Regions from separate parts of the Dorea sp. 210702-DFI.3.125 genome, predicted to be linked through region 2. Evidence: predicted binding sites of a transcription regulator. Region 2 holds the regulator's gene; each other region holds the start of a gene.
What was found. The regulator HrcA, encoded in region 2, represses chaperone genes, less so after heat shock. The targets are predictions, from matches to a motif close to TGTTAGCACTCNNNNNNNNNGAGTGCTAACA.
Positions count from the first base shown of each region.

Region 1 (8,120 bases), on a different contig from region 2:
AAAATTCTGGATGAGAAGCCAGAGGAGAGACTGGTAAAAGAATGTACTTCTTATATGGCTTCTGCGGCTGAAACGGCAAGAGACTGGGATATGGCTTTGGAAATGTATACAGATATGCTTGAGTGGGAAGAGGAGTCGAAGAAAGAAGATATTTATCAGAAGCTTGTGAAAATACAGGGAGAAAAAGGCTTAAAGGATCAGGCACTTGAAATATGCAGGAAAGGAGTGGAAGAATTAAAAGACTCAAAGCAGCTTAGAATTCTTTATATGCGTATGCAGTGTTCAGATTCAGATATTTCCAGAGAAATCTGTGCACAGACAGTAAAAGAGTATTTGAATCAGATTCCGGAAATTAAGGAAGAAACAGAATTTCAAAAATTGGCACAGGAATACGGAATAGTCATGGAAGGAGAAAATGTATGGGTAGGAAGATAAGAACCGGAGCGTTATTGATATTAGTCCTGGCAATGATTTATACACAGCAGGCAGTTATTTATGCGCAGAATGAGGCAGAAAAAAACATGAAAAAGACAACAGAATCGGGAAATTCAGATGGAACTAATGGAGAAGACAAGGAACAAGAGAAGCCAGGAGGAGAAGAAGGGGATAAAGAACCGGAGAAGCCAGGAGGGGAAGATGAAGACAAAGACAAGGAACCGGAGCAGCCCGAGATTAAGAGATATGAGCTGGAAATCTCCAAGGCTGATGGAAAGAATGGATATTATCTATCAAAGCCGTCCGTTATGATCACACATAATGGCGCCTATGGAACAACTGTGTACGAATTAAAACATGGGGAAGATACTTTGTTACAGGGGAGAATAAAATACATAGTATCACAAGAAGCAGAAGAGCAGAAAACCAAGATTTCTCTTGAGGGTGAAGTATTTGAGGAAGGAAAAAATATTTTACATGTCTTTATGGAAGATGAAGAAGGCAATGTGATTCCGGAATATGATGAGACAATAGAAATACGGATAGATACACAAAGTCCGACAGTGACCTTGGAGGCGCCGGAAGGATTTTCTACCTGGTATCAGAAGGAAGCGTGGATTCGTGTGGTATCAGAAGATGGTGCATGGGGAAGTCAGGTTGATACGGTTACATGTTATGTTGGAAATAAAATTATTGGAAAATCAAAGGAGAATCAGTCAGAGTTTTTGATCACACAGACTTCAAAAAGTGGAGAAGGTGTGCCGGTAACAGTGACTGTCACAGATCAGGCAGGTAATAAAACGGAGAAAACGCAGAAGTTATTCATTGACAGTCTGGCACCGACAGTAAGTTTAACAGGGGCAGCCGATTATTTGATTACCAGTCAGCCCGTGACTTTGGAATACCAGGCAACTGATGAAAATAAATTAGAAAGCTGTCGGGCAGTGATTGATTATGAAAAACCGGAAGGAGAGAAAAAAACGGAGGTCATAGATTCGGAAGAAAAGTGGAGTTTAAAGAACGGATCCGCAAGTCTTGTAAAGACATTTCAGGAAGATGGAATCTATAAAACCAGTATACAGGCTGTGGATAAGGCAAAACAGAAGTCAGAACATTTCCTGCAATTTATGATTGATACTAAGAATCCAGTGATAAAGATGGTGGACGAACTGCAGGGGAAGTATCTGAAAAAGTTTTCATGGGATTATCCGGTGGATGTATTTATCAAGGACTTTACGACATTTGTCCATCAGATCCAGATGGACGGAAGGTTATATCCGATTGGGACAGAGATTGATACGGAGGGGCGTCATACATTACAGGTAAATGCCATAGATGCCGCAGGAAATGAAGCGGTGGCAAGAGCGGAATTCGTAATAGATCACACACCTCCGAAGATTCAGTTTTATCAGGTAGAGGAAGGGGCGCAGTATGAAGGAATCCTGAACTTTCAAGTAGATTCCAGAAAAAAAGAAGACTGGATAGAAGAAGTGTTGATTAATGGAAAAAGGCAGACATTAAAAAAAGAAGACGGGAAGTATACATTTCAGATTACAAATCCAGGCGAATATGCAGTAAGCGTGACAGCAGCGGATCTGGCAGGGAATGAAGCAGAAGAAAATATATCATTTGAAATCGTTCCAGAGAAGACGATATTGGAAAAGGCGGCAGCGCCAATTCAAAAAATATTATCTGGAAAGACAGAAAAGGAGCAGAAAAATCGGCAAGGAGAAAAAGAAAACCGTTATTTTGCCATGTTGAAATGGATTGTGATTGGAAGTATAATAACAATACTATTAATAATGGCCGGTGTGGTATTGTGTAGACGCAAAAAAGACAGTGCGAAAGAGGAACAGACAGACGAAGAATAATATATAAAGGTTCATAAAAGGGAGGATGCCGGGTAACCGCTAAGCGGCACCCGGCACGTATTATGAAAAAGTTTATTCAAAATGTATTACTGAACTTCTGTTGTTGATGATTTTATTATATGTAAGAGTTGTGGAGAAACAATGTTAAAGAGATGAAAGAATTTTAAAATAAACATGAACAAACTATGAACGTAAGGAAGTTTACTATTTCTTAATAAAATTCACAGAATTGTTAGCACTCGATTAAAAAGAGTGCTGATTTTCTATTGACTTTTAAAAAGCAAGGGATTATCATAGATTTAATCGGGGAGATTTCAAGATTTTGTATTTGCTTACTTATGAGTAAGTTCATGTAGATTTCGATTTTATCCCTGGCATCAAAACACAAATGATTAAATTTAAAATATCAGAAACAGGAGTGATTAGAATGGAAGCAAAAAAAGGTAGTCTTTCAATCAGCAGCGAAAACATTTTCCCAATTATTAAAAAATGGGTATATTCTGACCATGACATTTTTGTCAGAGAGATGATTTCCAATGGCTGTGATGCCATTACAAAATTGAAAAAACTGGATGTAATGGGTGAATATCAGTTACCGGATGATTATAAGGCATCAATTCATGTAGAAGTGAATCCGGAAGAGAAGACTTTGAAGTTCATTGATAATGGTCTTGGTATGACAGCAGAGGAAGTTGAAGAATATATTACTCAGATTGCATTTTCAGGAGCTACAGAGTTCCTTGAAAAATATAAAGACAAGACAACAGAAGACGATATGATCGGTCATTTCGGACTGGGATTCTATTCTGCATTCATGGTTGCAGATGAAGTTCATATTGACACATTATCTTACAAAGACGGAGCAACACCGGTACGCTGGGTAAGTAATGGTGGAACGGAATACGAGATGACAGAGGGAGACAAGCAGACTGTAGGATCTGAGATTACATTGTATCTGAACGATGATTGTCTGGAGTTTGCGAACGAGTATCGTGTAAGAGAAGTTATCCAGAAGTATTGTTCCTTTATGCCGGTAGAGATTTTCTTATCAAAGGCAAATGCAGAGCCAGAGTATGAGACAATTGACGAGGCAGACCTGAAAGAGGACGATGAGGTTGTTGAGCACATTCATGAAGATGCCAAGACCGAAGAAAAAGAGAATGAAAATGGTGAAAAAGAAGTTGTAGAAGTATCACCTGCAAAAGATAAAGTAAAGATTAAAAAGCGTCCGGAATCCTTAAGTGATATTCATCCGCTCTGGACAAAACATCCGAATGAGTGCAGTGATGAGGACTACAAAGAGTTTTACCGCAAAGTATTTCTGGATTATAAAGAGCCGTTGTTCTGGATCCATCTGAACATGGATTATCCGTTCAACTTAAAAGGTATCCTGTACTTCCCGAGAATTAATACAGAATATGATTCTATTGAAGGAACGATCAAGCTGTATAATAACCAGGTATTTATTGCAGATAATATTAAGGAAGTCATTCCGGAATTCCTGATGGTATTAAAGGGAGTTATTGATTGTCCGGATCTTCCACTGAATGTATCACGTAGCGCTCTTCAGAATGATGGATTTGTAGGCAAGATTGCTGAGTACATTTCCAAGAAAGTTGCAGACAAGCTTGCAGGTATGTGCAAGACAAAACGTGAAGATTATGAGAAATATTGGGACAGCATCAGTCCATTTATAAAATTTGGCTGTCTGAAAGATGAGAAGTTCTGTGACAAGATGAAAGATGCAGTTCTCTTTAAGGATATCGACGGAAAATATCTGACACTGAAAGACTGCGTAGAAGCAAATGGTGGAGAGCTGAAAGAACTCGATAAAAATGCGGCACCAGACAATGCCGAGGAAAATGCAGAAGAGAAGAAGACAACTATCTATTATGTAACAGATGAGATTCAGCAGAGTCAGTATATCAATATGTTCCGTGCACAGGGACAGGATGCAGTTGTGCTGAAACACAACATTGATTCTCCATTCATTACACAGCTTGAGCAGCGCTATCAGAATGTTCAGTTCCAGAGAATTGATGCAGATGTTACAGATAATGCAAAAGAGGAAGTTACTGAAGACGAAAAGGAAGCATTCCAGAAGACTGTAGACAGTCTGACTGCAACATTCCGCAAAGAGCTTGGTAATGACAAGCTGGATGTGAAAGTTGAGAAACTGAAAGACAGCAATGTAGCTTCTATTATGACATTATCAGAGCAGAGCCGCCGTATGCAGGAGATGATGAAGATGTATGGAATGGATTCCATGGGAATGGATATGGGTGGAGAGAATACCCTGATCCTGAACGCAAATCATCCACTGGTACAGTATGTACAGAAACATGAAGATGGAGAAAATACATCTTTGATCTGCAAGCAGTTGTATGATCTGGCTATGCTGGCACATAAGCCATTAAATCCAGAAGAGATGACAGCATTTGTTCAGAGAAGCAATGATATTATGATGCTTCTGACAAAATAGATTCAATATTGGATCCATAGTGATATAAGTATAAAAGAACCTGCCTCACAATTTTGGGGCAGGTTCTTTTATACAGTTTTATTCTGAATGCTCTATTCTACTGGAAGTATGGTATCAATTAATGAAGTGATCTCAGAATCTTCGGTACCGGCTGCTGCCAGTGTTTTGAAGTTCAGAGAAACGGTAACCGTTGTCTGTGCACCATAAGTTGGTGCAGCAGCGTATTTTTCCATCAATTCTACAAGAGCACGATCTACTTCTTCCTCAGAATAGTAAGTTCCGGTTTCGAGTTCGTTCATAGCACTTTGGAAACTTGTGTTTGGAGTTACAGTTACATCAATAATGTAATTAAATAATCCGTCCTGTTTCTTTGGTGTTCCAACAGAATACTGACAGTTATTACAGATTGCTTTCAGCGCAGCGCTATAACGATCTGTGTATGAGGCACTCAGCTCTTCCGGTGGAGCGTACATAGAACTTTCTAATTGAGACTGGACAGAAGACTCGTCCTCGCCAGTATGTTTTGCATATTCGGCTACATCATTTTTAAACAGTGCATTCAGACAGGATGTGAGATAATCCTGAGCGTCCAGTATCTCGCATACACTGTCATATGGTGCCATAATGTTATCCATAGTAGCAGAGAATAATTTCTGTAACTGCTCGTCATCAAGGCTGTAACCGTCTTTTGACTTCTTAACCTCCAGTGTAAGCTGAGTGGAGGCTTCGTAAGAAGGAGAGCTTTTTACAGCTTCCGTTGCTTTTTCGAGAAGCTTTGTCATCTCAGTATTCAAATCTGTAGAAGAGATGGCCGGACTATATTTTTCGCAAGTGTCTTTTGTAGTTGCTTCAATATCCAGTGGAGTAAAAGTAAGTTGCACAGAATAACGTTCATCGTCAATTTTTTTAGCACCATTTATCTCAAATTCTACGGCATTAAATGATGCCTGAAGGAACTTAAGATAAGAATCTTTTAGCTCGTCCGGAAACTGAAGTACATACGTTTCGTTCTCATCTGAAATTCCCTGTTCCAGAAAAGAAGATAAAGAAGACGGATCCTCTTTTTTGATAGAAGTGATCAGATCTCCTACATACTTGTCTGCGGTCTCACCGCTGGCACATCCGCCAAGTAACAACGCAAAGATAAGCGTTAACACAAGGCATAAATGCTTTTTTTTCATAGTTTCTTCCTCCGTATTCAGATAAATATAAAACCATGTATGAAAATGGTTAAATAGTTATTTATAATATACCACAAATAAGACTGGAAAAACATCATTATTTTTTATATAATAGTTGTAAGAGCGCATAGCGCGTAGTAATTGGTGATCATATGAGGATATAATCTGTTAATTATGTGATTTGATCAGTTACTAGAATACTTGTGGAGGAGAATATTCATGGAAATGTTGAATCTTGAAAAAGAATTACAGAGTAATTCCTACCCGGGACGTGGAATTATTATTGGTAGAAGTGCGGACGGTACGAAGGCTGTGACCGCATATTTTATTATGGGAAGAAGTGAGAACAGCAGAAACCGCGTGTTCGTAGAAGATGGAGAAGGAATCCGTACACAGGCATTTGATCCGTCAAAGCTTACAGATCCAAGTCTGATCATTTATGCACCGGTGCGTGTGCTTGGTAATAAGACCATTGTGACGAATGGTGACCAGACAGACACGGTTTATGAAGGCATGGACAAGCAGCTCACTTTTGAACAGTCACTGAGAAGTCGTACATTTGAGCCGGACGGACCGAATTATACTCCTCGTATTTCCGGAATCATGCATATTGAGAATGGAACATACAACTATGCAATGTCTATTTTAAAGAGCAACAATGGTAATCCGGAGAGTTCACACCGCTATACCTTTGCATATGAGAATCCAGCAGCAGGAGAGGGACATTTTATCCATACATACAAGTGTGATGGTAATCCACTTCCAAGTTTTGAAGGGGAGCCAAAGCTTGTCAGCATTCCGGATGATATGGAAGCATTTACAGATCTTGTATGGAACAGTCTGAATGCAGACAATAAAGTTTCACTTTTTGTGCGTTATATTGATATTGCAACCGGAACTTATGAGACAAAGATCATAAATAAGAATCAGTAGGAGGAATATCATGAAAGAACTGGAACTAAAATATGGATGTAACCCGAATCAGAAACCATCCAAGATTTATATGAAGAATGGAAAGGATCTTCCGATTCAGGTATTGAACGGCAGACCGGGATATATCAATTTCCTGGATGCATTTAACGGATGGCAGTTGGTCAGCGAGCTTAAGAAAGCTACAGGACTTCCGGCTGCAACATCATTTAAGCATGTATCACCTGCAGGAGCTGCAGTGGGACTTCCGCTTGATGAGACATTGGCTAAGATTTACTGGGTAGATGATCTTGGTGAACTGTCACCGCTTGCAAGCGCCTACGCAAGAGCAAGAGGTGCAGACCGTATGTCATCTTTTGGTGATTTTATTTCACTTTCTGATGTCTGTGACGTCGATACAGCAAAACTTATCAAGAGAGAAGTATCTGACGGCGTGATCGCTCCTGGATATGAGCCGGAAGCGCTTGAGATTCTGAAGGAGAAGAAAAAAGGTAATTACAATGTTATTCAGATCGATCCGGATTATGTACCAGATCCGATTGAACATAAAGAAGTATTTGGAATTACATTTGAGCAGGGAAGAAATGAATTAAAGATTGACAATGATTTCTTCTCCAACATTGTTACAGAGAATAAAGAACTGACAGATCAGGCTAAAATTGATCTTGCAATTTCCATGATTACTTTGAAATATACACAGTCCAATTCTGTATGCTTCGTAAAAGATGGACAGGCAATCGGAATTGGTGCCGGACAGCAGTCTAGGATTCATTGTACAAGACTTGCCGGACAGAAAGCTGATAACTGGTGGTTAAGACAATCTCCACAGGTTATGAATCTTCCATTTGTAGATCATATCCGTCGTGCTGACAGAGACAATGCAATTGATCTTTATATCGGTGAGGATTATATGGATGTGCTTTCAGATGACGCATGGCCAAATATTTTCAAAGAAAAGCCGGAAGTATTTACAAGAGAGGCCAAGAGAGAATGGCTGGACAAACTGACAGGTGTCGCTCTTGGATCTGACGCCTTCTTCCCATTTGGAGACAACATTGAAAGAGCACACAAGAGTGGTGTTACATATATTGCACAGCCTGGTGGTTCTGTAAGAGATGACAATGTTATCGATACATGTAACAAATATAACATGGTGATGTCATTCACAGGTATTCGTCTGTTCCATCACTAAGAAAAAAGAACATAGAATAATTAAGAAGA
Region 1 covers NZ_JAJCNF010000002.1:34,844-42,963, forward strand. The annotation lists gene LI164_RS01300 (hypothetical protein) at 1-435, shown strand, start outside; gene LI164_RS01305 (hypothetical protein) at 420-2,306, shown strand; gene htpG (molecular chaperone HtpG) at 2,734-4,788, shown strand; gene LI164_RS01315 (hypothetical protein) at 4,881-5,969, opposite strand; gene LI164_RS01320 (IMP cyclohydrolase) at 6,189-6,902, shown strand; gene LI164_RS01325 (phosphoribosylaminoimidazolecarboxamide formyltransferase) at 6,913-8,091, shown strand.
Region 1: htpG (molecular chaperone HtpG) is a predicted target of HrcA. The motif match lies at 2,537-2,567, and genes of this name have one in related genera.

Region 2 (8,120 bases):
GCATTCGATGCGGTATTATTCCGCCATTTTATGCTTTAGACTTCTTTATAATCTCCGTCTACTACATCGTCTCCCTGGAATCCATCCGGTGCCGGTCCTGCCTCTGGTCCTGCCTGAGCACCTGCTCCCTGTGCTCCCTGTGCAGCTGCTCCTGCCTGCTCATACATCTTTGTGAACAGTTTCTGAGCACTTTCAGAAAGTTTCTCTTTACCAGCTTTGATCTCAGCGATCTGAGCGTCTGTAATATCGTCCATGTTTACTTTCTCAAGAATTTCTTTCAGTGCCTTGCAGTCAGCCTCTACACCTGCTTTATCATTAGCATCCAGTTTATCTCCAACCTCCTGGATTGCTTTCTCTGTCTGGAATACTAAAGCGTCTGCCTCATTCTTTGTATCGATGCCCTCTTTACGTTTCTTATCCTGAGCTTCGAATGCTGCTGCTTCTTTTACAGCCTTATCAATCTCATCATCAGACATGTTGGATCCTGCTGTGATTGTGATATGTTGCTCTTTACCTGTTCCAAGGTCTTTTGCAGATACATTTACAATACCATTTGCATCGATATCGAATGTAACCTCAATCTGCGGTACTCCTCTTGGAGCTGGTGCGATTCCGTCAAGCTGGAATCTTCCGAGAGACTTGTTGTCTTTTGCGAACTGTCTCTCACCCTGTACAACGTTGATATCAACGGCTGTCTGGTTATCTGCTGCTGTTGAGAAGATCTGGCTCTTCTTTGTAGGAATTGTTGTATTTCTCTCAATCAGTCTTGTAGCAACTCCACCCATAGTCTCAATAGACAGTGACAGTGGTGTTACATCAAGAAGAAGGATATCTCCAGCGCCTGTATCTCCGGCAAGTTTACCGCCCTGAACAGATGCTCCAAGTGCTACACACTCATCTGGGTTCAGAGATTTGCTTGGCTCTTTACCTGTCAGACGTTTTACTTCTTCCTGTACAGCAGGGATACGTGTTGATCCACCTACAAGAAGTACCTGACCAAGTTCAGATGCTGTGATTCCTGCATCAGACAGAGCTCTCTGTACCGGCTCAGATGTCTTCATAACAAGATCATGTGTCAACTCATCGAATTTAGCTCTTGTAAGATTCATATCAAAATGCTTCGGTCCTTCAGCAGTTGCTGTGATGAACGGAAGGTTGATGTTTGTTGTTGTTGCGGAAGACAGCTCTTTTTTCGCTTTCTCTGCAGCTTCTTTTAATCTCTGAAGTGCCATCTTATCTGTAGATAAGTCAACGCCTTCCTGTTTCTTGAACTCAGCAATCATGTAGTCTGTAATCTTCTGATCGAAATCATCTCCACCAAGTCTGTTGTTACCTGCTGTTGATAATACTTCGATAACTCCATCACCAATCTCGATAACAGATACATCAAATGTACCACCACCAAGGTCATATACCATGATCTTCTGCTCATTCTCATTGTCAAGTCCATAAGCAAGTGCTGCTGCTGTAGGCTCATTGATGATACGTTTTACATCAAGTCCTGCAATCTTACCAGCATCTTTTGTTGCCTGACGCTGAGCATCGTTGAAGTAAGCAGGTACTGTGATAACAGCCTCTGTTACTTTCTCTCCTAAGTATCCTTCTGCATCTGCTTTCAGTTTCTGAAGGATCATAGCTGAAATCTCCTGTGGAGAATATTTCTTATCATCGATTGTTACTCTGTAATCAGATCCCATCTCTCTCTTAATAGAAGAGATTGTTCTCTCTGCATTCGTAACTGCCTGACGTTTTGCAGGCTCACCAACAAGACGCTCACCTGTCTTTGTAAATGCTACAACTGATGGTGTTGTTCTTGCTCCTTCTGTATTTGCAATAACTGTTGGCTGTCCACCTTCCATAACGGCTACACAGCTGTTTGTTGTTCCTAAGTCAATACCAATAATTTTGCCCATGATCTATTCCTCCTTAATTTGCTACCTTTACCATACTGTGTCTCACTACTGAGTCACGATACATATAACCTTTCTGGAACTCTTCTGCGACTTCATTCTCTCCGAAGTTTTCATCTTCCACATGCATCACTGCATTATGGAAATTCGGATCGAACTGATTGCCAAGCGCCTCTATCGGCTTAACCTCAACGCTCTCCAGAACCGTCATAAATTGTTTGTAGACCTTTTCCATTCCCTGAATGAACGGGTCTTCTTTTTTCTCTTCCGGAACTGCATCTAATCCTCTTTCGAAGTTATCTACCACCGGGAGAATCTTCTCTATGATATCTTTCGCTCCTACTTCGTACATTTGGGATTTTTCCTTTTCTGTACGTTTGCGGAAGTTATCAAACTCTGCCATCTGACGAGTAAGTCTGTCTGTCAGTTCTTCGATCTTCTCGTCCTTTTTGTCTTTCTTATCCTTCTTGCCGAAGAATTTTTTGGAAGCTTTTTCTTCTGTCTGATTCTCTGTCTCTGCTTCCTGTTCTTCTGAAGCTTCTTCTGTCTTGGCTTCTTCTGCTTCATCTTTTGAAGCTTCTGCTTCTTTCTTTGCCTCTTCTACGGCTTCTTTTACCATATCTTCCTGGCTTTTCTTTTCTTTATCTTCCAAGGATCAATTCCACCTTTCTATTCCTCTTTATGAAACATCTGATCCAGTTCACTCTGGAGACGCTTCATTGACTTTAACACATTCTCATAATCCATTCGCTTCGGTCCGATAATACCTATCGTTCCCTTCACACCGTCTCCTAATTCATAAGTGGCGGTGACAACACTGCAATCTTTCATAGTCTTCACCGGAGCTTCATCTCCGATATATACCTGAATGCCTGTGTTCTCTTCATTGGATAATGTCTGTGTAACGAGATCTGTAAGCTGCTGCTTTTCTTCAAATGCACTGATAATTTCCTGTGCACTCTGCTTGTCACTAAGTTCCGGATACTTGAAAATGTTTGTTGCACCGCTTGTGTAGATCTGCATGTCTTCATCGACCTGAATAACATCTGCAACTGCGTCCAGTACATTCCCCACAACCTCGCTGTGGATTCCGGCTCCTTCTTTCAGTCTCGCAATCAGTCCAAGATTAATCTCTTCTATAGACATACCATTAAGTGTTGTGTTCAGAAGCATGTTGAGCTTTAACAAGTTTTCATTGTTGATTGGCTCATCTACATGTATAATCTTATTCTTGATCACATTTCCCTCAAGTACGATTACTGCAATCATCTGTTCCTCATCAACCATCGTAAGCTGTATGAACTTGATCCGGTTACGATTGTTCATCGGTGAAGAAACCAATGTCGCATAGTTCGTACTGTTCGCCAGAACTTTTGCTGCCTGTTTCAGAAGCTGATCCATCTTATCTGCTTTCTCAAGCATCTGATCCTGCATCTCACTTAGTTCCTGTTCTTTCTGCTCCATCAGCATATCTACATAGAGTCTGTAGCCTTTGTCCGAAGGAATACGTCCAGCAGACGTATGAGGCTGTAAAATATATCCAAGTTCTTCCAGATCCGCCATCTCATTACGAATAGTTGCTGAACTTAAGTTCAGATCCGTGTACTTGGAAATTGTTCTGGAACCCACCGGCTCGCCTGTCTCCAGATAATTCTTAATGATTGCCTGAAGGATCTTTAATTTTCGTTCGCTCAGTTCCTGTTCCTGAATCATCATATGCCTCCTTCTTTCGGATTTGTTAGCACTCATTATATTGGAGTGCTAACACCTTTCGACTATTAATGTATCACTCGATTTGACTTTTGTCAACAACATTTCTTACTTTTTTTGTGAAATAAATATGAAGAAAAATAATCTTTCCATTATACGAAAGAAACTGACAGATGCAATTGGGAAAAATTGCATCTGTCAGTTTCTTTTTTTATTACAGATTTAAATTCTTTTGTTTTCAGCTACTTTGATTTTTTATATTAGCTTAACTCGATCTTCTCTGCCTCTTCTGGCTTGAAGTCGTTCTGTAAATCGTAGATGTTGTGTCCTGTTGACTCGGTCAGAACCTTTCCTTTGTAAGAATAGCAGCGGATAAATCTCTGCTTGTCAATGCTTGACCAGTGCTCAACATCCCATGTCAGATATCCATCTGCATCAGATTTCTCTCCTTTAAGATAAATGTCTACCTGACGTCCGGATACCATAATGTCGATAAGTCCCTGTGTTCCGTCTACTTCTACTTCTGTTTTGTTTACTGAATCGTATACCTTCATTTTATTTTCCCTCCTGATAATAACATACACTCTGGCGCCACATTTCTGACGACAGTACAGATTCTGCTTCGATTATACGTTTTCTCTATAAAAAATTCAAGCTTTTCTATGAATTCTTCTTTAAAAACTCCATCCATTCTTTTATTTCTTTTTCATGTCCGTTGTCACTCGGCTCATAAAACTTTGCTTTTTGGATTTCGGAAGGCATGTATTGCTGTTCCACATAGTGGTTCGGATAATCATGTGCATACTTGTAACCCACACCATGTCCAAGTTTTTGTGAACCTTTATAATGAGCATCCTGCAAATGCGCCGGCACCGTAGTTTTATAATTTCTTACATTTTCCATGGCGGCACTGATTGCTTTGACTGCCGCATTACTCTTTGGTGCTGTTGCCACATATGTCACTGCCTGAGATAAAATGATCTGCGATTCCGGCATTCCGATCCGCTCTACTGCCTGGGTTGCTGCCACAGCCACTTGTAGCGCCATCGGATCTGCATTTCCAACATCTTCCGATGCACAGATCATAATCCTTCTGGCAATAAATTTCACGTCTTCCCCTGCATATAGCATTTTTGCGAGATAATATACTGCCGCATCAGGGTCTGACCCCCTCATACTTTTGATAAATGCAGAGATCGTATCGTAATGATTGTCTCCTGTCTTATCATAGCGCACTACACGTTTTTGAATACACTCGGACGCCACGTCAAGTGTAATATGGATTTTTCCGTCCGCACTTCGTTCTGTCGTGAGAATCCCGAGTTCAATAGCATTCAATGCATTTCTCGCATCTCCTCCTGCAATGTCTGCAAGGAACTCCAGTGCTTCCTCGTCAATTTCCGCATGATAGCTTCCCATACCTTTTTCCTGATCATAGACTGCCCGCTTCAAAAGTGTTTTGATATCTTCTTTTTCAAGCGGATGAAGTTCAAAGATACTGGAACGGGAAATTAATGCTCCATTGACCTCAAAATAAGGATTCTCCGTGGTAGCTCCAATCAGAATAATTGTTCCGTCCTCCACAAATGGAAGCAGATAGTCCTGCTGTCCTTTGTTAAAACGATGAATCTCATCTACAAAAAGAATGGTCTTCTTCTGATACATGCCCAGCGTCTCTTTCGCTTTTTGTACCACTTCTTCCATATCTTTCTTGCCTGCCACCGTTGCATTGATCTGGGTGAATTCTGCACTTGTCGTATGGGCAATCACTTTCGCCAGTGTCGTCTTACCGGTTCCCGGCGGCCCATAAAAGATAATAGAACTTAACTTATCTGCTTTGATTGCACGGTACAACAACTTGTCTTTTCCAATAATATGCTGCTGTCCCACCACTTCCTCCAGCGTTGTCGGCCGAAGCCTGGACGCCAGCGGTGCCTCCTGATCCATATTTTTCTGTCTTGCATATTCAAACAAATCCATGCTTTTTCTATCTCCATTCTTCCTGATTTCTTCTGGTTTTCCTTACTCAAGAATCAGTTTATCTACTGTCACAAATTCAAAGCCTTCTGCCTTTAAAAGATCTACGATCCGAAGCGCCGCCTCTACCGATGATTTATAACAATCATGTAATAAAATAATATCATTCTCCTTCGCCTGCGACACTACTTTATTCACAACTTCATCTATATTTTCCGTAGTCCAGTCCAAAGGGTCTACCGTCCACATGACAGGTAATACATCCAGATAATTCTCCAGTTCTCTCTGCCAGACCCCAAAGGGCGGACGGATATACTGCACGCGCTGTCCGGTAATTGCCGCAATCAGCTCATCAGTCTTGTTAATTTCATACATTGCTTCTTCATCAGAAAGTTTCGTAATCTCAACATGATGATACGTGTGATTTCCAATTAAATGTCCTTCTTCATAAATTCGTTTCACAATATCCGGATAGGTCTCAACATTTTCTCCTACTAGAAAAAATGTCGCCTTTACATTTCGTTCTTTTAATCCGTCCAAAAGTGCCGGTGTGCACACACTGGGTCCGTCATCAAATGTAATGGCAATCTGAGGCAGCTCTGTCTGTATCTGCTCATTCAAAATCCGAGATATTGTTTCCCGTGTTTCTGACTCCATTTGCAGATTTGAATCTCGTCGGTTCGTTTTTGATTCTTTCTTATTAATATCAATTGTTTGCATTGTTTTCATAGAAATTCCTGAAACATTTAAAACAACTATCATTGCCAGACACGCTGTAAGAATCTGTATCACTTTTTTTAATTTCCATTCTTTCATAATAAAGAAACCTGTTACCTTTGCACTACCAGTCTCTTTATATATATGAAATCCTGCGCTTTATTATTTTTTCTTTTTCACCTTTTTCTTCTTTTTCACACTGTAGCCAAATGTTCCAAGTGATTTTCCAAGATCAAAATATTCCCCGTGGGAATATGCCAGAAGTCCTGTTTTGTTCAGTGCAAATTTTCCATTATCCTGCATGAACCGGTCATCCACCTGCACGCCGGTCACTTTTGCAAGAAACATGTGGTGTGAACCCAACTCTTCGACTTTCACGACCTGACACTCAATATTGACTGGACTTTCCTCAATTATCGGAGCATAGATAAGTGTCTGAGCATTTCCGCGAGTCAGATGCATTTCACTCCATTTGTCCACATCTCTTCCTGAACGCACCCCGCACCAATCCGTCGCTTTTACCAGATCTTTTGTCGTCAGGTTCACTACAAATTCTCCGCTTTCCCTAATCAAATGATAAGAATATCTCGTCGGACGCACGGATATATATAACATTGCCGGATTTGTACAGATTGTCCCTGTCCATGCAATTGTAATGATATTGTCATGCCCTTCTTTGTCCGCACAACTTACCATAACCGCCGGGAGCGGATACACCATATTCCCCGGTTTCCATAATTCTTTTCCCATAGTACGCTATCCTTTCTACATCTGCTGCATGGTCTCGACCAGCACTGGTATCAGCTGTTTCTTTCTGGACACAACTCCTTTTAATATCAGACTCTTTGCATTATCCGGAAGATCAAATGCGCTGAGGGCAATTCCTCTCGCACCGGTTCCCACACACAAAAGCTCCGTGGATTCTGCCAGAATATCTGTCAGCATAAAATAAATCATATTCAGGTTATGTGCTTCCAGTACCTTTGGCAAATGCTCCGTCATCATATCGCGAATAGCTGCCAGTTCTTCTTTGCTCATGGACGTAATCTGTCCTACACCAAATATCGTGTCGTTGACTGTAAACTGCTTGAAATCCTGGAAACAGATATCCTCTGCACTCTTGCCTTTCAAGTTGCTTCCTGCATTGAACATTTCCTGCGCCATCTGCTCTAGGTCAATATCTGAAATTTTTGCCAGTTTTTTCGCAGTCCTTTCATCTAACGGCGTACAGGTCGGTGAACGGAACAATAATGTATCCGAAATAATTGCGCCACATAAAATCCCGGCAATCTCTCTTGGAACTTCGATCTCATTCTCCTCATACATCTGGTTAATAATCGTCGCCGTGCATCCCACTGGCTGATTACGGAACGTAATCGGGCTGACTGTCTCGATATCTCCAAGTCTGTGATGATCAATTATCTCAATGATTTCTGCTTCCTCAATTCCATCAACTGCCTGTGACCGTTCGTTATGATCCACCAGGATTACTTTTTTCTTGCTGGCACCGAGGAAACGACGTCTGGAAATGAATCCTTTAAATCTGCCATGACGATCCAGAATCGGGAAATCGCGGAAACGCTTTTTCGCCATAATATCTTTAATATCATCAACATAATCATTCATCCGGAACATAGTCAGTGGTCCAGAGGTCATATAAAACTTCACCGGAATGCTCTGATTAATCAGTCTTGCTGTCGTAAATGTATCATACGGAGTCTGAATGATCACTATACTCTGTTCTTTTGCCTTCTGAATCAATTTCGGAGAAACTTCTGCATCTTTGCAGATAACCATACAGCTGGC
Region 2 covers NZ_JAJCNF010000004.1:128,625-136,744, forward strand. The annotation lists gene dnaK (molecular chaperone DnaK) at 36-1,913, opposite strand; gene grpE (nucleotide exchange factor GrpE) at 1,927-2,562, opposite strand; gene hrcA (heat-inducible transcriptional repressor HrcA) at 2,580-3,623, opposite strand; gene LI164_RS03680 (hypothetical protein) at 3,881-4,174, opposite strand; gene LI164_RS03685 (replication-associated recombination protein A) at 4,281-5,600, opposite strand; gene LI164_RS03690 (polysaccharide deacetylase family protein) at 5,643-6,413, opposite strand; gene LI164_RS03695 (flavin reductase family protein) at 6,477-7,064, opposite strand; gene LI164_RS03700 (putative manganese-dependent inorganic diphosphatase) at 7,080-8,120, opposite strand, start outside.

Region 3 (8,120 bases), on a different contig from region 2:
CGTAGTAAATCTGTCGCCGGCAACGGTGAAAAAGAAAGGAGCATCTTATGATCTTCCAATCGCATTATCTGTATTAGAAGCTGTTGGCAATATTCCGGCAAAAGCGCTGGAGAGAGTTCTTGTAGCCGGGGAACTTAGCCTGGACGGGAAAGTACGTGAAGTAGAGGGAGTTCTGCCAATCGTTCTGGAGGCAAAGATGCAGGGATTTCACACATGTATTTTGCCCGAAAAAAATGTAAGAGAAGGGCGTCTTGTTCCGGGAATCCGTATTATAGGTGCCGAGACATTGGAACAATTGTGCCGGGATTTAAATAAGAAGGAAGGGTTAGGGGGAAAAATATCAGAGACGAAAGCAATCACTGAGTTTAAACAGATATGGGAACCGGAGATGCTATATGATGTGGATTACAGTGATATCTGTGGACAGGATATGGTGAAGCGGGCGGTTGAAGTTGCAGTAGCGGGTGGTCATAATCTGTTGCTTGTAGGTCCGCCGGGAAGCGGAAAATCCATGGTGGCAAAGCGAATCCCGACCATCTTACCGCCGATGCAGTTGGAAGAGAGTATGGAGGTGACAAAGATTTACAGCGTGGCAGGGATGGTAGACCGGGAACATCCGTTGATTACAAAACGTCCATTTCGAAGTGTACATCATACGGTAACAAGAGCAGCACTTATTGGTGGTGGTGTGATACCGAATCCGGGGGAAATCAGTCTTGCACATGGAGGTGTCTTATTTCTAGATGAACTGGCGGAATTCCATAAGCCAGTGCTGGAAGTTTTAAGACAACCTCTGGAGGAACATAAAATCCGGATTTCCAGAAACAGTGGATGTTATGAGTATCCGGCTGATTTTATGTTGATTGCGGCAATGAATCCGTGTCCTTGTGGAAATTATCCGGATTTGAACAAATGTAATTGTACAAAAACGCAGATTCAAAATTATCTGGGTCATGTAAGCCAGCCTTTTTTAGATCGTATGGATTTATGTGTAGAGGCTTCAAGGGTAGAATACGGGGAATTACACAAGACTGGAAAAGAGGAAACATCAGAAGAAATACGTAACCGTGTCTGCACGGCGAGAAAAATCCAGGAGCAGCGTTATGAGGGGACCGATATCCGGACAAACTCCGGAATCGGAGTACGGCAGATGGAAGAATTTTGCCAAATTGGAGAAAAAGAAGAAAAACTGATGCGATGTGCATTTTCAACGATGAATCTGACTGCCCGGACTTATCATAAAGTATTGAAAGTCGCCAGAACGATCGCTGATCTGGACGGGGAAGAACAGATTGGATGCAGCCATCTGAAAGAGGCGCTTGGATACCGTATGCTGGATAAAAAATACTGGGGGAGGTAATGTGGGTGATTTATGAATACTGGTTTGCCAGGATGAAAAATATCTCTGATAATAAGAAGAAAAAACTAAGAGAGGCATATGGCTCTGCAAAAGAGATATATTATATAGAAGAAACTCAACTCAGATTACAGAATTTCCTGACAAAAAAGGATATAGAACAGCTGAAAATGGCGAGAAAGCAGAAAGATTTAGAAGAAAAATATTATAATATGGAAGAAAAAGGAATTGACTTTGTGCCATATTTTCAAAAAACATATCCGAAACGGTTGTCGGAGCTTGACGCTGCACCGTATGCGCTTTATGTAAAAGGGAAACTGCCGGAAGAAGATCGGCCTTCGGTAGCGATTATCGGAGCAAGAAGATGTAGTAATTACGGGGAAGGGCAGGCGCTGGAATATGGAAAATGTCTGGCATCAGCCGGGGTACAGATTATCAGTGGTCTTGCACTTGGGATTGACGGGGCCGGACAACGGGGTGCGCTAAATGGAGGGGGAACAACTTATGGCGTGTTAGGCTGTGGAGTGGACATTTGTTATCCGAGAGAAAATATCGGTCTGTATATGGATATTCAGAGAGAAGGAGGGATAATTTCGGAGCAAATACCAGGAGAACCACCTATGTCATATCATTTTCCACTGAGAAATCGTATCATCAGTGGATTGGCAGATGTAGTGCTTGTGATGGAAGCGAAAGAAAAAAGCGGATCTTTGATTACCACAGATATGGCACTGGAACAGGGGAGGGACGTATATGCTCTTCCAGGGCCTGTCACAAGTACTCTCAGTCAGGGGTGCCACAGGCTGATCAGACAAGGTGCGGGCATATTGATCTCGCCGGAAGAATTCCTGAAAGAACTGCAGATTGAGGTTTCTGAAAACTCTACAGAATTATTAAAAAATGAAAAAATGCTTGAAACAACAGAAAAAGTGGTGTATAGTTGTCTCGATTTGTTCCCCAGAAATGTAAGTGAGATTCAGGTGAAGACCGGGCTTGATGCACGGATTCTTATGGAGACACTTATGACGCTGGAGATGGAAGGATATATAAAAGAAACGGCAAAGAATTATTATGTCAGAATGTCAGATGTGAGATGAAACATTTGCATTTGAACGAAAATAGTGTACGGGAATTTGCCCGATACAGATAACATGGAGGTTAGATACAGATATGGCACGATATCTCGTGATAGTGGAGTCACCGGCAAAGGTGAAAACAATCAAAAAGTTTCTGGGAAGTAATTATGTGGTGGCTGCGTCAAATGGACATGTCAGAGATCTTCCGAAAAGTCAACTTGGTGTAGATGTGGAGAATGACTACGAACCGAAGTATATTACGATACGTGGAAAAGGTGAGATCCTTGCAAATCTCAGAAAAGAAGTGAAAAAAGCAGATAAAGTTTATCTCGCAACTGACCCGGACCGCGAAGGAGAGGCGATTTCCTGGCATCTGAGTAAAGCATTGAAACTGGAGGATAAGAAAGTTTATCGTATTAGCTTCAATGAGATCACCAAGAATGCGGTGAAGGCATCTCTTAAGAACCCGCGGGATATCGATATGGATCTGGTGGATGCACAGCAGGCGAGACGTGTGCTGGACCGTGTGGTTGGATACCGCATCAGTCCCCTCCTCTGGGCAAAAGTAAAGAGAGGTTTAAGTGCCGGCCGTGTGCAGTCTGTAGCGCTTCGCATTATAGCAGATCGTGAGGCGGAAATCGATGCATTTATTCCAGAGGAATACTGGACTCTGGATGCAGAGCTGAACGTAAAAGGTGAGAGAAAGCCTTTGATCGCGAAGTTCTACGGAACAGAGAAAGAGAAGATGACGATTGAGTCGAAAGAACACTTGAATAAGATTTTAAAGGAGCTTGATGGTGCGGACTATGAAGTGAGTGAGATCAAAAAAGGAGAGCGTACAAAAAAGGCACCGGTCCCATTTACGACAAGTACACTGCAGCAGGAAGCTTCCAAAGCTTTGAATTTTGCAACCTCCAAGACGATGCGTATTGCGCAGCAGCTTTATGAAGGAGTTGATGTCAAGGGAAGTGGAACCGTGGGTATTATCACATATCTTCGTACGGATTCTACCCGTATTTCCGAAGAGGCAGATGCGAATGTAAGAAGCTATATTGGAGAGCAGTATGGCAGTCAGTATGTGGCAGCAGAAGGCGCCAGGAAAAGTGGCAGTCAGAAGATTCAGGATGCTCATGAGGCAATTCGTCCGACGGATGTTACCCGCACTCCGGCTATGTTGAAGGATTCCTTGTCCCGTGACCAGTTCCGCCTGTATCAGCTGATCTGGAAACGTTTTGTTGCAAGCCGTATGATGCCTGCAGTTTATGAGACCACTTCTGTAAAAATCGCAGCAGGAAAATATCGTTTCAATGTTGCAACATCAAAGATTGCATTTGAAGGATTCCGTCTGATTTATACGGAGGCGGGAGAAGAAAAAGACGAGAAGGGTGTGCTTTTAAAGGGACTGGATGAGAACAGTAAACTTTCTCTGGAACAGTTTGACAGTAAGCAGCATTTTACACAGCCGCCGGCGCACTACACAGAGGCGTCTCTTGTAAAGACTTTGGAGGAGCTGGGAATCGGACGCCCAAGTACTTATGCACCGACAATTACATTGATTATAAATAGAAGATACGTTGCGAAGGAAAATAAAAACCTTTATATGACAGAACTTGGAGAAGTTGTTAATAATATAATGATGCATTCATTCCCAAGTATTGTGGATGTCAGTTTTACGGCAAATATGGAAAGTCTTCTGGACGGTGTTGCGGAAGGAAAAGTCAGATGGAAGACGATTATTGAAAATTTCTATCCGGATTTGGACGCAGCTGTGAAAAAAGCGGAAGAAGAACTGGAAGAGGTAAAAATCGAGGACGAAGTAACGGATGTAATCTGTGAAGAATGTGGCAGAAACATGGTTATCAAATACGGTCCGCATGGAAAATTCCTGGCATGTCCGGGATTCCCGGAATGTCGGAATACAAAGCCGTATCTGGAAAAGATTGGTGTAAAATGTCCGATGTGCGGAAAAGATGTAGTAATTCGCAAAACGAAGAAGGGAAGACGTTATTACGGTTGTGAAAATAATCCGGAATGTGAGTTCATGTCCTGGCAAAAACCGTCTGAAAAGAAGTGCCCTCAGTGTGGAAATTATATGGTAGAAAAAGGAAATAAACTTCTTTGCAGCAATGAACAATGTGGTTACACTGAAAGTATAAAAAAAGAGAAAGAAAATTAAGGAAATTTATTGAATAAGCGTGAATTGTATGATAATATACACTCATAGATGGAGGAATTGCATATGGGCGTACAATTATTAGATAAAACTAGAAAAATCAACAAATTACTACACAACAATAATTCGAGCAAGGTTGTATTTAATGACATTTGTGATGTCTTGACTGAGATACTGGAGTCAAATGTTCTGGTAGTCAGTAAAAAAGGAAAGGTGCTTGGAAAAAGTCGATGCCTGAATGTACAGCCGATTGGAGAACTGATTGCCTGTGAGGTTGGCGAGCATATTGATGGTATGTTGAACGAGAGATTGCTTAGTATCTTATCAACAAAGGAGAATGTAAATCTTCAGACACTGGGATTTTCTGCTGAGGCAAGCGGAGGATATCAGGCAATCATCACGCCAATCAATATTGCAGGAGAGCGTCTCGGAACATTGTTCATTTACAAAGTAGATAAACCATATGAGATTGATGATATCATTCTCAGCGAGTATGGAACAACAGTTGTAGGACTGGAGATGCTCCGTTCTGTTAACGAAGAAAGTGCAGAGGAGACAAGAAAAGAACACATTGTACAGTCTGCGATCAGTACATTATCTTATTCAGAACTTGAAGCGATCATTCATATTTTTGATGAGCTGGATGGCTCAGAGGGAATTCTGGTTGCAAGTAAGATTGCAGACAGAGTTGGAATCACCCGTTCTGTAATTGTAAATGCTCTGCGCAAGTTTGAAAGTGCAGGCGTGATTGAATCTCGTTCATCAGGAATGAAAGGAACTTATATCAAAGTTGTAAATGATTATGTATTTACAGAACTGGAGCACATCAAGGAAGAAAAGAACAGAGGTTAAACTTTGAAAAATCGGAGGATGGACAACATGTATGAAGAGTGTCCGGCGCTGCTTCAGATGACGCGGACGTTTTTGGAAGATGGAGAAAAAGATGAAATCATTCATCATTGTAAAGTAATCCGGTATGATCCGGAAGAAGAGAACATATACTTAATTGCAGGAAAATCAGATATCACAAGTTTTTTGCTGGATGGAGTATATAGATGTACGATCAATAGTGAAAAAAAAGAAATCTGGTGCCAGGGCGTCATACGTGAAAGATACTGTAATAAAGTCGGAAAAGTCTTAGTATTTCGTGTACAAAACGGCTTTTATGAAAAAAATATAAACAAGATAAAATAAATAAAAGAGTGTTGACAAAAGAGAAAGAGAGTGCTATTTTATACCTAGAGTTTTTAATAGCACTCTCTTTTTATGAGTGCTAACAACATAAAAGAGATGTTAAAGCAAGGAGGAATAAATATGAAATTAGTACCATTAGGAGACAGAGTCGTATTGAAACAGATCGTGGCTGAGGAGACTACAAAGTCAGGAATCGTATTACCTGGACAGTCTAAAGAAAAACCACAGCAGGCAGAAGTTGTGGCAGTTGGACCAGGCGGAACTGTTGATGGAAAAGAAGTGAAGATGAACGTAACAGTAGGACAGCAGGTTATCTATTCTAAATATGCAGGAACATCTGTTGAGATTGAAGACGAAGAATATATTGTTGTGAAACAGGATGATATTTTAGCAATCATCGAATAAGGAATGTTTGTTAATTTTAAATATTTTGTGTGAAATCAGTAAAGTCTAATTTAGGAGGCAGTTTAATCATGGCAAAGGAAATTAAATACGGAGCAGAAGCAAGAGCAGCCCTGGAAGCAGGAGTAAATCAGTTAGCAGATACAGTAAGAGTGACACTTGGACCAAAAGGACGTAACGTAGTACTTGACAAATCATTTGGTGCACCACTGATTACAAATGATGGTGTTACAATCGCAAAAGAAATCGAGTTAGAAGATCCATTTGAGAATATGGGAGCTCAGATCATCAAAGAAGTTGCATCTAAAACAAATGATGTAGCAGGAGATGGTACAACAACAGCTACTGTACTTGCACAGGCTATGGTACATGAAGGAATGAAGAACCTGGCAGCAGGTGCTAACCCGATCATTCTCCGTAAAGGAATGCAGAAAGCTACAGATGCAGCCGTTGAGGCAATTAAGAACATGTCCAGCAAAGTTAACGGTAAAGACCAGATCGCTAAGGTTGCAGCTATTTCAGCAGCAAGCGAGGAAGTAGGCCAGATGGTAGCAGATGCTATGGAGAAGGTTTCTAACGATGGTGTTATCACAATCGAAGAATCTAAGACAATGAAAACAGAGCTTGACCTTGTAGAAGGAATGCAGTTCGATCGTGGATACATTTCTGCATATATGGCAACAGATATGGATAAGATGGAAGCTAATCTGGAGGATCCATATATTCTGATCACAGATAAGAAAATCAGCAACATTCAGGAAATCCTTCCAGTACTTGAGCAGATCGTTCAGTCAGGATCCAGACTCCTGATCATTGCAGAGGATGTTGAGGGTGAAGCTCTTACAACCCTGATCGTAAATAAACTGCGTGGAACATTCAATGTTGTTGCTGTAAAAGCACCTGGATATGGTGACAGAAGAAAAGAGATGCTCAAAGACATCGCTATTCTGACAGGCGGACAGGTAATTTCTGAGGAGCTTGGATTAGAGCTGAAAGATACTACTATGGATCAGCTTGGACGTGCAAAATCAGTCAAAGTACAGAAAGAGAATACAGTTATCGTAGACGGCTGTGGAGACAAAGATTCCATCCAGGCAAGAGTTGCTCAGATTAAAGCTCAGATTGAGGATACAACATCTGAATTCGATAAAGAAAAACTTCAGGAGAGACTTGCAAAACTGGCAGGCGGAGTTGCAGTAATCCGTGTCGGAGCAGCAACAGAAGTTGAGATGAAAGAAGCAAAACTTCGTATGGAAGATGCTCTGGCAGCAACAAGAGCAGCAGTAGAAGAAGGAATTATCTCCGGTGGCGGTTCTGCATATATCCATGCAGCAAAAGAAGTAGCAAAATATGCTGCAACACTGGAAGGTGATGAAAAGACAGGAGCTAATGTAGTTCTCAAAGCACTGGAGGCTCCATTATTCCACATTGCTGCAAATGCAGGACTGGAAGGCTCTGTTATTATCAATAAAGTATCTGAGTCTGAACCGGGCGTAGGATTTAACGCATTGACAGAAGAGTATGTAGATATGGTAGAGGCAGGAATTCTTGATCCGGCTAAAGTAACAAGAAGTGCACTTCAGAACGCAACAAGTGTAGCATCTACGCTTCTGACAACAGAGTCTTGTGTAGCGAACATCAAAGAAGATACTCCGGCAATGCCAGCAGGCGGCGGAGCAGGCATGGGAATGATGTAAGAATAGTGTATTAGCAATTCTAATAATCATAGATTAGTATTATGAAAACTCCCCCTTTAGGGAGTTTTCTTTTTAATACAATTTGTGGTAAAATAGAGAAAATGGTTGACAAATGCCGACTGTTTTTTGTATCATAGCTTTTAAATATTACAAAGGAAAGTGAGGATAATAATCATGGGAAAGATTATTGGAGAAGGTATTACATTTGATGACGTACTTTT
Region 3 covers NZ_JAJCNF010000011.1:29,883-38,002, reverse strand. The annotation lists gene LI164_RS07105 (YifB family Mg chelatase-like AAA ATPase) at 1-1,360, shown strand, start outside; gene dprA (DNA-processing protein DprA) at 1,360-2,454, shown strand; gene topA (type I DNA topoisomerase) at 2,528-4,609, shown strand; gene codY (GTP-sensing pleiotropic transcriptional regulator CodY) at 4,673-5,458, shown strand; gene LI164_RS07085 (hypothetical protein) at 5,486-5,800, shown strand; gene groES (co-chaperone GroES) at 5,921-6,205, shown strand; gene groL (chaperonin GroEL) at 6,274-7,899, shown strand; gene guaB (IMP dehydrogenase) at 8,074-8,120, shown strand, end outside.
Region 3: groES (co-chaperone GroES) is a predicted target of HrcA. The motif match lies at 5,855-5,885, and genes of this name have one in related genera.

Region 4 (8,120 bases), on a different contig from region 2:
CCAAGAGCAATCATTATAATTCCGATTACAGCTGTAGATTTTCTTCGGCTCCAGCCAATCTCATCTTCAAAGGTTGAAACTGCACTTTCTGTCAGTGCAATAGAACTTGTCACTGCTGCAAATAATACCAACAGGAAGAATAAAATTCCTACAACTGTTCCAAATCCCATATTTGCAAATACTTTCGGGATTGTAATGAACATCAATGCCGGACCTGCCTGCAGTGTATCCGGATCTCCTCCGGAAAATGCAAAAACTGCCGGAATAATCATAAGTCCTGCCATAATTGCAATTGCTGTATCGAATACTTCTACATTTCTTGTAGAATCTTCAATGGAACTGTCTTTTTTCATATAAGAGCCAAATGTAATCAGAATACCCATAGCAATAGACAGGGAATAGAACATCTGTCCCATAGCCGCCACAACCGTCATCCATGAAAAGTTCTTCAAATTCGGCACGAGGAAATATTTCACTCCTTCAATAGCTCCTGGTCTTGTCACCGAATAAATCGCGATAATGACAGACAGAACGACCAAAATCGGCATCATGAACTTTGAAACTCTTTCGATTCCATTTCTCACACCTGCATAGATGATCGACAATGTGAACATACAGAAAATTACAAAACAGATTTCTGTCGATGCTCCATTTGAAATAAATTCAGAAAAATATCCATCTGCCGCCAGTTTTGTACCATTTCCCTTCACATACTCAATCAGATACTTAATGACCCAGCCTCCGATCACGGAATAATATGGTACGATCAGCACTGGAATGATTGCATTGATCCAGCCTCCAAAGGAGAGCCACCCCGCTTTCTTTCCAAATGCTTTAAATGCTCCTACAGGACTTTTTCTTGTCATACGTCCCAAAGCTGATTCGGCAACAATCATTGTGTAACCGAATGTCAATGCGAGCAAAATATAAATAAGAAGAAAAATTCCTCCACCATACTTTGCTGCAAGATACGGGAATCTCCAAATATTTCCCAATCCTACTGATGCACCCGCCGCAGACAGTACGAAACCTATCTTCCCCGAAAAGGTGCTTCTTTTGTTCTTTTTTGTTTCCATCTCTCTTTTACCTCTGATCTGCTCTTATTGCAGATCAGGCTTTCCCTTTCTCACGCCCAAGGCCTCTATGCCCTGGCTTTAAATTAATCCCGGCTATTCTTGATTTATCTTTTGCCGTATTGATTCATTTTATCACAAATCACACCTTTTATCTAGTGTAGAAAGCAGTGTATTTCTGCGGTGTATTCAGTATAATCACATTGCTCTGTCGAATAAAATACTGTATAATGAAATTCATCTGAAAACGAAAGGGATTTGAAAACATGGACACAAAAGAATCTGTTGGAAAAGCAGCAAAAGGATTGGGATCGCTTGTATTAATTCTTCTTTTGATGAAGGGATTTACATTTAGCTTTCGTTCAAATTGGCTGTTAACTATAGGAATCATTGTAGGAGGAACACTCTTTTTATACTTTGTGGGCTTGCAATGTATTGCAGGATATTTATGGAAAAGGAAGTTGGTGACAATAGGCGCAATTTTTATAGGCTGCTTCTTTGTGTCTACTGTCAGTGAAAATCAGGTGGTTTCAGGGTTAAACACGGTAGCATATTTTCTTGCAGGTTTTGTTTTGGGAATACCTATTGCCTGGTTTTTCTTATCAGCAGGTCGAATTGCGTTTCGAATAATGAGACATGAACGCCTGGTTAATTCCGGTTCGTATACCGGTTCTACTGTTTCTTATAACTCAAATAACAAATGGGACCAGGAAAGAGCCGAAAGAGAACGGCAAGAGCGTGAAGCGGATCAGCGTGCGAAAGCTCGTTATGATGCCCGTACCAATCAATTAAAAGCAGAGTATGATGCCCGTACTGCCGCGGGATGGGGAAAAACAGGCGCAGAACGAAACTTCCGTAATGATGCGGATTATTGGAAAAATCAGCAAAAGAAATATTAACATTGAAAATAAGAGGTTACAGCATTGAAAATTCAGTGCCACAACCTCTTATTTTTGTACAAAAAAACAGTTCACAGATTTTTCACAAAATAATTAGCACTCACCTCTTGACAGTGCTAATAATAGGTGCTATATTACAGTTAGAACAAAGGAAGGGGAACAAAAAGAAGGAAAAAGTTCCTAATCCGCAAGGTTCTGGCACACAACACATCGGATTTCTCCGACAGTGCTTAAATATATTTTATGAATGTCTTTTGAAAGGAGATATGACTTATGATGTTACCTAGTATTTTTGGAGAAAACTTATTGGACAATTGGTTTGATGATGGTTGGAATTCATGGGATTACAGCAATACAAGCCTCATGAACACAGACATTAAAGAGAATGATAATGATTATGAACTGACGATGAATCTTCCAGGTGTTAAAAAAGAAGATGTCACAGCAGAGTTGAAAGATGGTTACTTAACAATCCATGCTACATCTAATCAGAACAAAGATGAGAAAGATGAAGATGGCAAATATATCCGCCGTGAGCGTTACAGTGGTTCCTGCAACCGTAGCTTCTATGTTGGAGATGCTGTTACAGAGGAAGATATTAAGGCCAGCTTCGAGAATGGTACTTTGAAGATGACAATTCCTAAGAAGGAAGCAAAGGCTGTACCGGAGAAGAAATTCATTTCCATTGAAGGATAATTTCACAGCAAAACTGTATACAAGTTTTAGATTTGTTACACCTTCTTTGTAACCGTGGCGGTTCAAAAGAACCGCCTGCGGATCACATAGATGAATAATTTGATTATAACGATTTTAGTATATATTTTTAGGAGGAATGACTTATGTTACCTAGCATTTTTAATGATAATTTATTTGATGATTTCTTTAACTTTCCATTTTACGATGACAAAGCAGAGCGTCGTGCAGAGAAAAAACTTTACGGACATCATGCTCACAACCTTATGAAAACTGATATCAAAGAGAAAAAAGACGGTTATGAGTTAGAGATGGATCTTCCGGGCTTTAAGAAAGATGAAATCACCGCTGAATTGAAAGACGGTTACATGACCATCAGTGCAGCAAAAGGTTTGGATCAGGACGAACAGGAGAAAGATACAGGACGTTATCTTCGTCGTGAGCGTTACGCCGGTGCCTGCCAGAGAACGTTCTATGTTGGAGAAGATGTTACAGAAGAGGATATCAAGGCTGAGTTCAAACACGGTATCTTGAAACTCTTCATTCCAAAGAAAGAAGCAAAACCAGCTGAACCAGAGAAAAAATTCATCTCCATTGAAGGATAATTTTCTCTCCCATTGAGAGTGTTTTCCTGTGAGATAGAATTTTCTCATAAATGTAATTTCCCCTCTTACCGGAAGAACCTGTCACTGGCAGGTTCTTCCAGATGCTTCGGCAACGAAAAGAAGTGTCACATCCCACAGTGGCACTTCTTTTTATTTGCATTTTATTTATACTTTTTTATTCTTTATAATCAACAGATTTTATTTCCATTGGCTTTCATTTTAAATTTTAATCCTAGTATTTCTGCTGCTCTTTTACACATCAGCATGCGCTGTAGGAATATTTCAAAATAATCTAAAATGGAGCATATTTCTTCATCAAGTTCAATTTCCAATAAGATCACTTTCTTCTCAACATTAACCTGAAGACTGGAGGCAACTGCCGCATAATTAACACGATCGTGCATATCAAAATTCTCTTTGATTGGATTCCTTACACGGTTTCTTCTGACATCTGTCTTATCTGCCAGGATCAATGCCGCAGAAACAGCATCTACTGCAGTCCCAGTTTGTTCATCATGCTGACCGATTGCACTGACAATTGCCGCGATATCTTCATCTGGAAACTTCCATTCCCGAAGTAGCTGAAATGCCATCAGGGCAGAACTATGTGCATGATCTACACGGTTGACACAATTTCCCATATCATGCATATATCCTGCAATTTGGGCAAGTTCTACTGTATGTTCGTTATATCCTAATTTTTCCAAAATTTCTCCTGCTGTCTCGGCAACTTTTACTGCATGTCCTCTGGAATGTTCTGTATATCCTAAGATTCCTAAAACTCTATTTCCCTGTTCAATATACGCATTCACCTCCGGCATCTTTTTGATTGATTTATAAGTTATTTTATCCAAGTAAATTTCTTTCCTTTCTTTTTTTTATAATCTTTGTATTGCATCCATCGCCAGTTCCGATCGCTCACATTCTTCTGTTGACATCGTAATCTGATAGCAAAGCGGACTTCCTTTCATATACTCCGATGCATAACTAAGACCATTCGTTCTCTCATCAAGAAATGGGCGGTCAATCTGATTCGGGTCTCCAAGCAGCACAATTTTCGTTCCTTTTCCGGCTCTTGTAATAATTCCTTTCACCTGATTTGGTGTCATATTCTGAGCTTCATCGATGATTAAATATGTATTTACAAATGAACGTCCTCTTATAAAATTCATTGCTTCAGCCTGTATGATTCCTCTGGCAAATATTTCTTCTATTTTTCCTTGAAGTTCCTGTTCATCTTGATAACGGGCTTCCTCATCAGAATCAATTAACTGCTCCAGATTATCCATGATTGGGCGCATTAGCGGTGATATCTTCTCCTGCTCATCTCCCGGCAAAAATCCAATATCCGAATCAAACTGTGCATTCGGTCTGCAAATCAGAATTCTGCGATATTCCCCCGTCGGATTATTCAAGATCTTCTCCAGACCAACTGCGAGAGAATAAAATGTCTTAGCCGTGCCTGCCATACCTTTTACAATCACAAGCGGTGCCTCATCAGCCGGTTTCATAAGTGCTTCCTGAAGGAAATACTGACCTGAATTTCTCGGCTTCACTCCATATGGTAAACTCTTTTTGTATTTTAAAGGCACAACTTTCTTACCTTCCACTCTTCCAAGATGTGTTTTCTTCAACGACTGATCTGCTTTTAAAATAATAAATTCATTTTCCACAAGTTCCGGTTGAATTTTATTTCCCATTTCATCTGACAAATATAATTCTTTGACAGAAACTCCTTTTTTCTTAAAATCTTTGAACTTATCCTCCGCTACAAAGCATTGTTGTCTGCCACTATACTGTTCTTCCTCTGCAATTACCTGCTCTGTACTAAAATCCTGCGCCTCAATCCCCATAATCTGAGCTTTTATTCGAAGCACCAGATCCTTTGTCACAAGTACTACTGGTTTTTCCTCATCAGAAATCCCTTTGCAGACTTTCAAAATCCTGTTATCCGCTTTATCTTCCGGCAAACTTTCAGGGAGTTCCACTCCGACACAATTAGCCTCGACTCTTAAAAAACCACCATTTTCCAACTCTACTCCCTTTAGCAAGTCACCTTTCATTCGAAGCTTTTCTAAGAAACGTATGGCCCGTCTGGCGTTTGCCCCTTTTTCACCTTCTGCTTTCTTGAGTCCATCCAATTCTTCCAGTACGACCAATGGTAAAATAACCCGGTTTTCTTCAAAACACTGACATGCATACGGCGCCTGAATCAATATATTAGTATCAATCACATACGATTTAATCATCAACATCTCTCCTGCTCTGCATTTTCAACCTTATTCTGCAAGTTGTTGACCTTGCATCATTTAATATAACAAGAGAATATTGATTTTGCTTCATGATTCAGTAAAATATACGTAAATTAAATTATAATTCCATTACAATGATCCACCTCATGCTGAATGATCTGTGCAATCCAACCAGTATATTTCTGACGCTGTTTTTTCCAGTTCATGTCCTGATACTCGAGTTCAATCTCCTGATATCTAGTACATGGACGCACGCCAATCAGTGACAAACATCCTTCTTCTGTCTGATAAGAACCACTTTTCTTCACAATTCTCGGATTGAACATGGCAACATTCATAAATCCCATATTCACTGCAATAATCCGCTTCTTGACACCAATCATGTTAGCTGCCATACCGACACAGCCCTCCTCATGAGCTTTCAAAGTATCCAATAAATCTATGGCAACCTGCTTATCCGCCTGCGTCGCAGGCTCAGACTTCTGCCCTAAAAATAAAACGTCATGCACAACTTCTCTTACCATCTATTCTCCCTCCAAAAATCCTAAGTATTCATCAAATATATTAAATAACATATCCCCGGAACACACCGGAAGTTCGGCTGTTGTTCCCGGCAATTCTGCATATTGATACAAATCCTCCGCCTTTGTTAATACAAGTACTGGTATTACTTCATACTGCGGTCCAAATAACACTTCCAGATAAGGGCTGTACTTGGCAGCCTGAGACATTTCTTCTTCCAGTATTTTATCATTCATCTTAAACTCCAGCGAAAATACATAATTCTCTGTAATCACCAGCACGTCCGCATAAATTCTTATGTATCTGGATTTCTTAATTCGCAATTCAAATAGAATTTCCCAGTCATCAAACTTTACATCTGCATCACTAAGATCTGCAAACAGATTCTTCATCACCTCATAAGAATCCCGAAATGAATGGAATAGTCCTCTTGTATCGTTAAGATTCCGTCCAATCTTCCTGCAGCCTTCCGTCAACATCTGAAACCATTCATCCTCAGTAAGTTCCAGAAACTCAGCTACTGTTCCATAATATCCACTATAATCACCCAGCCCCACGTGTGGTCTGCTCTGCCTGATTAGTCCGTACCACTCATAATTCTCATTACGGTAGCACAAATCCTTCATATAAGGCGAATTATAAAGATAATGATTCACTGTGCTTCTGTCTTTATTCAGTTTCTTAGCAATCTCCCGTGCTTTAATTCCATCGCCAGAGGCAATCAGGGCATAAATGTCCCGTTCAATGATATCCATAACTAAAAGCTTGTCCTCCAAAGTGGTATCACATTAATAACAGGCTCTTCATACGGGTGAACTGCTTTTACCACTTCGATTGTCTTATCAACATTTTCTGTGTATACTGTAACCTCTACTTTCAGCTCCGGCTCACAACTGATTTCTCCGTTCGTCCCTATATATGGATTACAGCCGTCAAGCGGACGCCAGTAGCCCGTCACCGGACTCACAGACATACAGGAATCATAATTGCCGATGTGTCCCGCATCAACCTCCTGGAGAGCTTTCTGTAAAACTTCCAGGTGAGATGGCGGAAGGAAGATTTCTAATTTACAATACTTAAAGTCCATGGAAATACCTCTTTTCACATTATAATCTATTCCCATTGTATCACAATAGTAGTACCTCGTCTTCTATATTACACATGTAATCTTCCGCCCAATTTCAAAAGGATTTTATCTAATCCTCCATATATTCTCTATAATCTACTTCACTTGCGAATAACATATATCTTCCTTGCACTAATCCCATGTAACCTTCTGATGTTGCATAACCTTTCATCTTCTGCTTCCTCCTTGAACATAATCTGTAATTTATATAGTTTCCATTGTTTCTTTGCTTTCTTATAGTTATAGTTTACAGATTTAGGTGTCCTATAAAAATGACAGGTTGACGTATAAAAATCTTTATGATATTCTTATTTCGCTAATCTGATTCCATTTATCAGATTAGTGATAACATTTATAAATTACATATTCTAAAAACTACAGTGTGGACTTTTTCAGTTCAACTTTTTTTCGCCGCACAATTATAGGCTTTTTATAATTGTACGGCTTTTTGTATGTCCGAAATAATTTGCTTAACACATTTTTAAGGAGGAAATCTTTATGAATGATACATTTATGAAAGAAAAGCCGATTCTGCCACTTTTGACTTCTATGGCACTTCCCATGGTCATTTCAATGTTGGTGAACTCGCTTTATAATATTGTAGATAGTTTTTTCGTAGCTCAGATCAATGAGCAGGCAATGGCTGCCCTGTCACTGGTTTTTCCGGTACAGAACTTTGTGAATGCAACTGCCATTGGATTTGGCGTTGGAATCAACGCTATGATCGCATTCCATCTTGGAGCTGGCAATAAAGAAAATGCAAATGCTTCCGCAACTCACGGAATGATTCTTTCAGTGATACATGGATTTCTTGCTCTGATCATCAGCATTGCAATTATGCCAACATTTTTAGGAGCATTTACGAAAGATGAAAATGTTATAAAACTTGGATTAGAATATTCCAGAATTGTATTTTTGTTCGCGCCAGTGATTATGATCAGTTTGGCTTT
Region 4 covers NZ_JAJCNF010000045.1:6,716-14,835, reverse strand. The annotation lists gene LI164_RS14895 (sodium-dependent transporter) at 1-1,076, opposite strand, end outside; gene LI164_RS14890 (hypothetical protein) at 1,340-1,972, shown strand; gene LI164_RS14885 (Hsp20/alpha crystallin family protein) at 2,246-2,668, shown strand; gene LI164_RS14880 (Hsp20/alpha crystallin family protein) at 2,812-3,270, shown strand; gene LI164_RS14875 (HD domain-containing protein) at 3,459-4,091, opposite strand; gene LI164_RS14870 (PhoH family protein) at 4,149-5,519, opposite strand; gene LI164_RS14865 (peptide deformylase) at 5,636-6,046, opposite strand; gene LI164_RS14860 (winged helix-turn-helix transcriptional regulator) at 6,047-6,799, opposite strand; gene LI164_RS14855 (cytochrome c biogenesis protein) at 6,802-7,131, opposite strand; gene LI164_RS14850 (MATE family efflux transporter) at 7,669-8,120, shown strand, end outside.
Region 4: LI164_RS14885 (Hsp20/alpha crystallin family protein) is a predicted target of HrcA. The motif match lies at 2,064-2,094, and genes of this name have one in related genera.